2 regions of the Thermodesulfatator atlanticus DSM 21156 genome follow, and region 1 is predicted to be linked to the other one. Evidence: riboswitches for the same ligand, from Rfam matches in the RefSeq annotation. Region 1 holds a riboswitch; the other holds the start of a gene.
What was found. Region 1 has a riboswitch for cobalamin ahead of H528_RS0100965 (TonB-dependent receptor plug domain-containing protein). Riboswitches for the same ligand answer to the same signal wherever they lie in the genome.

Region 1 (5,403 bases):
CTTGCGAAAAAGCCTTCTTTCGCCCTCGCCAAGTCTGTCTTCCTCGTCAGCTATTTTTAAAGAAAGGCCAGGGTGGTAGGCCGTAACAAGGAGGCCGATTTCAGCACAAGGGTCTTTGCTTGAGACCAAAAACTTTTCCCGAAGCGTTTTATCTGGAAAGAGCAAAAAACGCCTCTCTGGTGCCCCAAGTGGCGCCATCACCGAAACCGTGGCAAAGGGTTTTGTAGCCGGGGCCTTAAGAGAAAGCCTATTCCCTCTGGCCTCCAGGACGTAAGTCTTTCCTGGCTTCCAGGGAAAGACCAAAAGTGCGTCAGGCCCGGCAAGAGGCGGGTAAGAAAGAATAAGCCTTCCCGCTTCGTTATAAAGGGCAAGGGTAGTCCTTGGCGGAAGGCCTGAGACCTCAAGCCCAAGCGGGGTAAAACGCGCCCTAAAGGATACAGGATCCCTTGCGCAGGCACAAATCAAAAACAAAAAGAAAAAGCCTGCCAGGGTCTTCTTTAGCAAGAAAAGGGGCTTGGCAGAAGTGTCAATACTTTCGGCGTAAGCGTTAGACCTCACAGGGAAACCACCCCGGTGGTCTTGCCGAGTTCGTTTTCCCACTTGGCGCAAAATCCCCTGGCCAGGGCCGCTATCAGGAGCTTTCTGGGGTCGTCCTGATAGGGGATGAGTTCTTTAAACAGGAGGTAAAAATCTTTGCGGCGCTGGGCCAGGGCGCAGGCGACAAGGGCGGCCTGGTCAAGGAGGACTTCGGCCTGCATGTCCTTGGGGATTAGCCTTAAGCGCACCTGATCCCAGAGGTGCACGTAGGAAAGCACGTGGGCGACAAGCCCGGTATCACTTAAAAGGGCGTATTTGTTGCGCAAAAACCAGTCGTATATCTCAGGGCTTAAGTGCGCGGATAGGGCTGAAAGCAGGGCCTCCTCGCCAAGGCCAAAGCGTTCCAGAAGCCTTGGCACGTAGCGGATGGTCTCCTTGGTGCGTTTGTTTTGGAGAGAAAGGGCCTGAAAAAGGGCCGCGCGCACGGCTTTTGCCAGGAGCTCCCCTAGCTTTACGTGTTTGCCGGCGCCACGCAGGGGCTTGCGATCGGTCCTAAGGGAGGCGATGGCGATCTGATCGGTGCCTGTCCCTGTGGCCAGGCCTTCTGAGTAGCGCGAGGGCACGTGGAGCTCTTCAAGCACCGAGGTCTTGGCCTCAGTGGCCATCTTCACCGCCCTAACCAGGGCACAGGGGGCAAGCTCCTGGTTCATAAAGACCATGATGTTTATGGTGCCCTGGTTTTCAGAGGCCGTTTGGGCTTTCTCCGAAAGTTTGTGGAATCTTCCTTCCCATTCACAGACCTGGGAAGGGTCTCCGGCGCGGCCGGCATTGGTCTCAACCCCGGCGGTTACCAGGCAAAAGACAAGCAATTCTTCCCCGTCAGGCAATGGGAAGCTTTCCCTGGCTAGGCCGGCCATGGTCATGTTGGCCGCGGTGCCAAGGAGCACGGTCTTTTCCGGCAAAAGCCCGTGGTATTCGCAGATGAAGCGATGGTAGGCCAGGGGGTCGCGGATGGCCAGACACTTTTTATGAGCCTCTGGGTGGCAAGGCTTTGGTTCACAGGCCTGGTGGTTGGCCACAAAGGAGATGTCCGAACGTATGCCGCCGTTTACCCGACAGGTTGAAATTACCTGGTGCGGGCTTTTAAGCGCGGCGTAAATGACTTTTTCTCCTCGATATATCTCAAGCCCGGGATAGGGTGTAGCGATTTTCACGTAGGCCATGTGGTATCTCCAGAATTTTTTGAAAGCTTAATAAAAGGTAAAAAAATAAAAAAAGCCCCCATGGGCCTTTTCTGCCCAGGGGAGCTCTAATTGGCGTTACCAACGGTAAGAAAGCCCTACGTAAATGCTGCGGCCTGGGGTCTTGTAATCGTAAACTTCCTGATAGTCTTTATCAAAGAGGTTATCTATCCGGGCAGAAAGGCTAAGCGACTTATTTACGTTATAGATGCCTGAGAGATAGGCCACAAAGTATTTGCCCATTTCGTGAGAACCGTCTTTGTAGCGTCCTACGTAAAGACCACGGAAGGTAAGCGAGCCTTTCTCTTCGGGCAGATAGAAAGTCGCAGCCAGGCTGGCCTTGTTCCTGGGGCGCCTGTCTAAGTCTTCGTCGTTTGCTTTTTTGGCAGAAAGGCACTGGTAGGCGGCTGAAAGCTTAAGCCACTCAAACAAACGCACTTCAGCCGTGGCTTCTACCCCGTAAGTTTTGGTATAGCCTGTTAAATTTATATATTTCCCGTTCCACCATCCAGGTTGAGGATAAGGGGGATAAAGATCGATCATGTCTTCAAATTTGTTATAAAAGTAAGTAAGGTCCAGGGAAGCCTTCTGGTCAGGAGCGTAAAAGGTAACCCCGGCATCATAACCCCAGGACTTTTCAGGCTTAAGGTCTTTGTTTCCGTAAGAGGGGTCGTAAAGTTGAAAAAGGCCTGGGGTGCGAAAGCCCGTGCCGTAACTTGCGTGAAGCTTGATACTTTCCACAGGGAAAGCTGCTGCCGCCACGCGGTAGGTAACTTTGTCTCCTGCGGTTTCGTGTTTGGTGTAGCGCACACCAAGGGTTAGCACAGCCTTTTTTAAATCTAAAATGGCCTCGGCAAAAGGTGCCCATTCGTATGCTGTTTCGTCAAAAGGCGCTCCCCACGGCGAGTCGATTTCGGCCTTTTCTTTTTGGTAGTCAAAACCTGCGATGAATTTTGCTGGTTCTTTCGGCAAAAATTCGCTCTGCCAGGAAAAGCGGGTAAGCCTTCCCTTATAAAGGCCACCTGCCCCCTGGTCATATTCGCGGCGGGTAGAGCTAAGAGAAAAATCAAGGTGCTGTTTGATTTGAGGGGTTACCTGCCAGTCAAGATTAGTTTTGAAAAAGCCAAGGTTATTCTTTTCTTTTTGGTTCCCACCGTCTAAGTCGTGGGAAGCCTGCGAAAAAAGAAAAGAGGCCCCCCATGCGAGCCTTTCGTTAAAGGCATGGGTTAGCTTGGCAGCCACGTTTCCGTTGTGGTAAGCGTCGGTATCTGGCTCAGAGAGCATTTTGGTCATGCCTTTGCTGTCCTTTTTGCTGAGGCTAAGGGAAAGGCTTGTGTTTTCTCTGGCAAGGTTAAAGGAAGCCCTTTCAAAAAAGGTGCGATATGAGCCGTATTCTCCCGCGAGGAAGGCGCCGGTCTTTTGCGCCCTTTTGGTGATGATGTTTATGGCCCCGGCCATGGCGTTTGAACCGTAGAGCACACTTTGGGGCCCGCGCACGATCTCTATGCGGTCGATCTCGTCCACGGAAAGATGTGGGATAAAGGAAGAAAAATCACCTTTAGCCGTGCCACTTGGATCATAAACCGGAACACCATCGATGAGGATTACACTCTGGCCATTTTCCGCGCCACGCAAAAAGGTGGAAGCAAGGCCCCCAAAGCCGTTTTGCAGGATGTTTAGGCCCGGGGCCTCGCGCAGGGCGTCGGTTAACGTCTCAATGCCCTTTTCTTTCAGTTCTTTTGCGGTAATAACCGTGACACTTGAAGGCACCTTCTCAAGGGCTTCAGGGGTCCTCGTGGCGGTGACCACTACTTCGCCAAGGGGAGTTGCTTCTTCGGCAAGGACTTGCCCGGAAAATAAGACCGAAAACAAAACCCCAAGCAACAAACACCCAAAACCAAACACCCAGAACCAAGTACCTAAAACCCAGGACTTCTTCATAACACTCCCTCCTTCAAATTTTTTTGAAGAAGGGAGCTTCGGGAGGTGTTTCCGAAAAAGGCAGGGGAATAGGCCTTTTCGGAAACGGAGCAGTTAGCCCCGAAGCTCCGCTTCCTTGGCCTTTTCGGGCCGGTCTCCCGGCTTCCGGATCATCCTACTCGCCGCGCCTTCCCAGGGCCTTCGACCCTCTGGCCTCCAGCCCCAGTGGCCTGTCACCCGTCCTGGCGAGTGGTAAAAATGCTACTCGCTACTCGCCATAACGGGTTAGCGGCTTTCGTCCCCGGTTACGGTTGCGGGCCAGCGCCGGATTTTCACCGGACTTCCCGACACCCGAAAAGGAACAAAAATTTCTATTACCAAAATAGCCTACAGCTGTCTACCCTAGAATTTTATGAGCAAAGTTCAGCTTAAGAGATGAGAAAAATGGTAGCGGACTTACACAGTAGCACCTCTGAAAACCAATAACTCCTTTAAGAGAAGCTATAGGACTTCATAGAAATATCCGATTCATACAAAAATAAATACATACAAAAGAGATCTTTGCAAAATTGTTGGGACCAGTGTTGTCAGCACAAGCGCAAGGGATCCGTTCCCATTTTTTGGAACGAAAAATAGGAACGGATCCTTGAATGGGCATTAAGAAAAGATGTTTTGCAAAGGTCTCACAGAAATAAATACTATTCTAAATGGGAGAGGTGCCATGACCGCTAAAAATATTATGAAGTGTCTTAAAAAGTTCGGTTTTTCCAGTCCAAAAGAGTTGAACGAATTTCAATCCCTGGCAGATTTGCTGGATTTTAAAGAAATATGGATGAGCATTTATGAATATGTTCAGGAAGACGTAGAGGCTCAAAAAATACTCCACAAGATTTTGGACAACCCCGAGGCCTATAACGAATTTATAGATAGGTGGACCTCTTTTTTTAGGGATGCCTTGCGTAATCCCTTCAGCAAAGAGTTTTGGGCTCGTTTGCATCATGTAGCTTATCTACATTACCGTAACGGTGTCAGACTCTCTGTCTTCATGGCAGCCCTTTTAAAAATAAGAGATCTTTTTATGGATAAATTAGAAAAAACCGATTTTTTAGCGCTAAAAGCCAATTTGGCGCGTTTTTTTGAATGTTTAGGGGTCATGCTAGCCGAAGAATTTTATTATCTATCTATAAGAGACTTGCAAAAAAGCCTATGGCTTTCCGAACGTCAGGCCCGTTTTCTGGCCACCTTACGGGAGATAAACTTTTTCCTTTCCGCAGAGGATTTAACGGAACGGGATCTTGCCCAAAAATTCTGTCTAGCCATGGTAGAAAACCTTGGCCTCAGTCTAGCATGGATAGGACGTCTTAAAGGAGAAAAACTAATCTTTGTGGGGGGATTTCCTGAAGATCACCCCCGGTTAAAAGAAATTCCTCAATCTTTAAACGCTTTTAGAGGAAATCTTAAACCATATCTTGAGAAATTCTTAAGTAAAGAACCAATAGTCATTAACGAAGTGTCGAAAAATGAAAATTTAGGCTCCCTAAGGGAATTTCTACAAAAACACGGTCTTAACTCTATCGCGGTAGTGCCAATTCATGACGAAAAAGACCTATACGGAGCTCTTTTTCTGTATCACAAGGAAAAAAATTACTTTTTACCTGACGAAATCCAGATTCTTCAAGAGATAAGTAGAGATCTAAGCGTGACC
Region 2 (5,403 bases), on a different contig from region 1:
TCCGGCTGGAAGGCCAAGCTCTTTAGCAGGAACCACGGGAAATTTGGCAGCTACCGGCACATAAGGGCTTTCGCGCAAGAATCGTGGCTCAAGCATGAGCAGAAAATGGCTCATAACTGTGTTGCCTGCAAAGGAATAATGGGCAATTTCTTCGGGCTTAACCCCGTGTTTACCGCAAAGTTCCTGAGAAAGCTTGGCAATGCATTCCACCACCCGCTCATGAAGTATCTTTAATCCGTCTTTTTTACGGGCAAATTCAATGCGGCTGATTACGTCTTCACCATAGCTGATTTGTGGGTTGTAATCTGAAGTAGAGCCAATAACGTTTCCTGAATTCAAATCAACCAGTTCTGCGCAAATCGTGGTGGTGCCTATGTCAACGGCTATGGCGAAATGACGCGAGGTGGTATCACCTGGCACAACATCAAGGAGTCGTGGCGTATTTTTTTTGAAAACGCAAGCGGTGACATCAAAGTTTTTTTCACGAAGAACGTAAGGCAGCTTTCTTAGGAGCTTCCAGTTTATGTCTATTTCTTCTGCAGAGAGTTCTTTGAGAATTCCTGTTTCAAGTCGAGCCAGATCAGGCATATTGTTTTCAATGCTTGGGGGCTCAAGAGAAAGATGAATCTTTTGCATTACAGGGGATATGCTCACTTTGGCAGGCCCGCGAGCTTCAAGCCAGGAACTTGCCACTTTCTTTGCCGGGCGCAAAAGGGCTCTTCGGTCAACCTCACTTTCAACTGGTACGCGAATTACCAAATCGCTTTTGGGAATTAACGTGCAGGCCTTATACCCGCCTTCGGGGAGAGGCTCCCCTTCCACCTCTCCTCCTTCTAAAAACACACGGCATTTGCCGCAGACTCCTGCGCCACCACAGGAAGCGTTAATATGAATACCCGCCTTCATGGCTGCGCGGATAACAGTTTCACCTTCAGGGATTTCAACTGTTACCCCCGCAGGAAGAAACGTAATCTTTGGCATGCTTACCTCCTAAAGCTCAAGCCAGGATTCAGAAAAGATGGTCTTTCCTGTGAGCACACGAGTGGTTTTGTAAATTTCGAGCTCTTTAGGAGAAAGCGAAGCCGGGTCTGGCTCATCTCCGTCCATGATGTCATGGACAAGTTTTACCCACTCAGGGTGTTTTCCTTTGGCAATTTCAACGAGCTCTTTGTCATATACGTTCAAAATAGCCGAGTAAATGTTGTATTTCATGAGCATCATGAGATAAACCCGGTCAAGATAGCCCCTCAGGTGATGGGGCACCCCGTTTGATACGTTTGAAAGGCCAACCGTGCTTTTACATCCCGGCGCAATATCTGGCAGCATGGCCAGAAAATTGAGCCCTTCAAGTATCTGATCAGCTCCCAGGGTAATGGGTGTGCCAATGGGGTCCACCCAGATTTTTTCATTAGGAATACCTGCTTCATTCATGGCCATGATAAGGTCCACAGCCATAGCTGCCCGCTCATTGGCATCGCGGGGCATACCCTCTGGCCCCCAGAGAAGAGCGATCACGTCGCAACCCACTTCCGCAGCAAAAGGGATGAGCTTTTCCATGCGTTCAGGTTGGGCTGAGATGGAATTCATCAGCATGCCAGCAGGATTTTTCGAGGCCTTAATCCCGGCAATCAAGGCGTCAGGGTTAGTGGTATCAAGGGAAAGAGGAGTATCAACCACTTCTTCTACGACTTTTACGATCCAGGCAGCAAGGTCCGGACCGTCTTTTTTGGCCGGGCCTATGTTTAGGTCAAGATAATCTGCCCCAAGCTCTGTTTCTTCCTTGGCCATTTCCTGGATGGGAACGGGATTGCGCTCCTTCATAGCAGCGCCTGTTCTTTTGCCCATAATGTTAATGGATTCTGCAATGCAAACGACTTTTTGAGACATAAAACCCTCCTTAAAAGTATTTTTTGGGAGGGCATTCGAGGAGGCACAAAGGGAAGAAATCCCCTTTGCAGGGCCTTAAGCCTCGAAGCCCTACAAAACTCAAACCCTGGGCCGGTCTCCCGGCTTCCAGATCATCCTACTTGCCGCGCCTTCCCAGGGCCTGCTGTGGGCCCCAGTGGCTTGTCCCCAAGGGTGGGTAGCGGCTTTCGTCCCCGGTTACGGTTGCGGGCCAGCGCCGGACTTCCACCGGACTTCCCGATTATCTCCAATAGGAGCACCCAGGGCCCTGTTGTTCAACTTAATTTTTACTGAAAACCATTTTAAGTCAATACGATTTGTTAACGGTCATAAGCGATTGCCACAACAAAACATGAAAAAGCGCTGCGGGGACCGGCCAGGGACCTGCTCTTTTTCTCAAGCCCCGTTGTGGGGATCCGTTCCTATTTTTCTTTCCGAAAAATGGGAACGGATCCTGAACTCCGAAAGCACAAAACAGATGGCACTTGAACATGTCATTGCAATCGAGGCGAGGCAATCTAGCTCCCTCACTGTGCTCGGTAGAGAGATCGCTTCGTCGGCCTTAACAGCCCTCCTCGCGCTGACATTTTAGCGGTTATTGCTAGGGCCTCTTTTTCTGTCATTGCGAGGGAGCGTAAGCGACCAAAGCAATCTCATGGGATCACTTCGGCGTACGAATCGCACGCCTTGTGATGATGGTGTAGCCGGGATCGCGCGGGAGTACAAGCCTCGCGAAGATGCTTTGTGGGATAAATTTGCTACCAATAATATTGTCAAAGGCACTCGCAATGCATGATAAGGGGGTTGGGAGTGACGGAAAAAGAAAAGGGGGCCAAGCCCCCTTCCTTTATTCGTGGATTTCGCCGGTGCCTGTTCCAGGAGCCTTGGCTTCAGGCTCACCAATGTCAACAAAGCGATCCTTAAGTTTCTCAAGGACTTTGGGAAGGGTGGTGTATTCCATTTCTTCAGGCGGAAGACGGTGTGGTTCAAAAATACCCTGGCGACGAAGCTGATTAGCAAGAATTGCGCAGCGATTACGAGCATCATCAAAGGCAGGATCATCAAAAAGATCATTAGGACCTACCAGTTTTCCATTACACAACTGATAACCAGCAGCAACAACACGAGGAGGACCATCGAAACGAGTGGGTTTGGCCTCTTTAAAGGAGACTGGCATAAGAGGGCCTGTGTGTGAACCGCGCATCCAACCTTCTACTAGCCAAGGTCTTGCAAAAGGCTCAAGGGCTTCACCCACTGCGGGAAAGCCACTTTGACAACGAACGATCAATACGGGATCGTCTTTACCTACGTAACGCCCAGCCATTAAAGAAAGTTTTTGGGTTGAAGCCACCGCAGCGATTTCTTGGTCTCTATTGCGGTAAACAGCCCTTACGACATAGCGGCTCGTAGCTCCGATGAACACCAAGAGGTCATAAAGCTCTCTCGGGGTTTCTAGCTTTACTGCTTTGCCGGAATAAACATCCATTACTTCAAAGGTAAAGCCATCATGCATGGAAGGGTCGATTACCAAACCGGCAGTGTTCATGGGATCAGCAAACATTTCATAAAGAGCTAGGTTCCAGGCACTTGGAGAAGTTTTATCCGCAAAATATACGATGATTGGTTCGCTTTTCCTTTCTTCAAATTCCATTTCAGCTACACCAGGGCCCATGCCTTTTACGTTTCCAGAAAAGGCATCAGCAAGGAGATCCTGGCCTGCTCCATAAAGTTTGAGACTTTTTGCAACTTCTGTCCCTGCAACAAAGGCATCCCAGGCGAGTTTGTGGACCTCTTCGTTATCTTTGCCTTTGGTATGGGTCATTACTATGGCAATGTCATCACCACAGGTAATAACAGAAGCATCGATCAAGATTCCTTTGGAAACAGCCTCTGCGACGTATTCTTTTACCTTTGCTACTACGTCAGGGTGTGTAGAGGAATGTCCTACATAGCCGCCAATATCGGCCTTAATCACTGAAAGAGTGAGCTTCATATTGCCCTCCTTTGGTATAGTTTTTCTGGGAAACCCCTCGCCTATTTAATACCAATTTTTATTAAGAAAAAGAAGAAATTTTTGAAAACAATGTGGAAGGCAAAGAAAAGAGATGGTGCCGAGGGCGGGAGTCGAACCCGCACGGGGGTGAACCCCAGTGGATTTTGAGTCCACCGCGTCTGCCAGTTCCGCCACCTCGGCGTGCTCTAATCAATTACCACGAAGCCTTGGTTCTTGCAACGTGCAAGGCATCTTGTCGCTTATTAGATTTCCGTTAAATTTTCCTTGCCATGCAAATAAAACGGTTAGAAATTTTTGGCTTTAAATCCTTCCCGCGCAAGATTTCTATCAGCTTCCCCCCTGGGATCTCAGCCATTGTGGGGCCAAATGGCTCAGGGAAAAGCAACCTGGTAGATGCCTTAAGGTGGATCCTTGGAGAACAAAACCCACGCCTTTTACGTGTGCGGGAAATGTCAGATCTCATATATGCTGGTGAAAACGGCTTTCGTCCGGAATTTGCCGAAGTAAGGCTTGTCCTTGATAATGAAAAAAAAGACGGTCCTAAAGAGCTTGCTAACCTTTCTGAGATTTCTGTGGTGCGGCGGCTTTATCGCGACGGTGAAAGCGAATTCTTCCTTAATAATAAACCCTGCCGCCTGAAAGACATTGTCTATCTTTTTATTGATAGCGGTGTTTACGCTCGGGGATACGGCATCATAGACCAGGGCCAGGTAAGTCAATTTATCGACCAATCTCCTAAAGAAAGGCGCAAACACCTTGAACAACTGGCTGGGATTAGCCGCTACAAAATCCGCCGTGATGAAACAGAAAAACAAATAACAAAAACCCTGGAAAACTTAAGACGTATAAAAGATATTTTGAGCGAAGTAGAGGGAAGATTAGAAGAACTCAGTAAACAAGCCGCTGAAGCTAAAAAATATCTTTCTTTGCAGGAAGAGCTGAGAAATCTCGAAATACATAAGTTAAACCAGGAATATAAAAAACAAACAGAAAAGAAAGAAAAAATTCTCGAAAAAAGAAAACAATTAGAAGTAAAGGTTAAATCATTAAAAAAAGAGATTGAACAGCTTGAACCAGAAATCCTAGAATGTGAAGGCAAAATAGGAATCCTTGAGGAAGAACTGCAAAACTTAGAAAAGAAATTAAGAGACTTAGAAGAACAGCACCAGGTAAAAAGAAAAGAAATAAACGTTTTGTTTAGAGAAGAATCGAACTTTGCCAAAGAAATTTCGCAAATAGAAGGGAAGATTTCGGCAAATAAGGAAAGACAACAAAAAATCAGGTTAAGAATATCTGGAATTAAAAAAGAAATAGACGAGATCAAAAAAAATCTCCCAGAAAAGGAAAAAACATATTTTTTCTTAAAAGAAGAAAATAAAACAATTACTGAAAATATAAAAAACGAAGAAAGAGAATTAAAAGAGCTAGAAGAAGCAACAAGAGCGCTGCAAATAAAACTTGATCAAATTAGTAGTGAAATAGAA

Region 2: another riboswitch for cobalamin. It lies ahead of H528_RS0104950 (dihydropteroate synthase); the one in region 1 lies ahead of H528_RS0100965 (TonB-dependent receptor plug domain-containing protein).

Annotation. Positions count from the first base shown of each region.
Region 1 is NZ_ATXH01000002.1:10,209-15,611, reverse strand. Features, by position in the region: gene H528_RS0100980 (hypothetical protein) at 1-558, opposite strand, end outside; gene H528_RS12075 (adenosylcobinamide amidohydrolase) at 555-1,760, opposite strand; gene H528_RS0100965 (TonB-dependent receptor plug domain-containing protein) at 1,857-3,719, opposite strand; cobalamin riboswitch at 3,830-4,068, opposite strand; gene H528_RS0100960 (putative bifunctional diguanylate cyclase/phosphodiesterase) at 4,420-5,403, shown strand, end outside.
Region 2 is NZ_ATXH01000009.1:9,341-14,743, forward strand. Features, by position in the region: gene H528_RS0104945 (ASKHA domain-containing protein) at 1-981, opposite strand, end outside; gene H528_RS0104950 (dihydropteroate synthase) at 991-1,887, opposite strand; cobalamin riboswitch at 1,980-2,184, opposite strand; gene fbp (fructose-1,6-bisphosphate aldolase/phosphatase) at 2,753-3,898, opposite strand; tRNA gene H528_RS0104960 (tRNA-Leu) at 4,012-4,099, opposite strand; gene smc (chromosome segregation protein SMC) at 4,189-5,403, shown strand, end outside.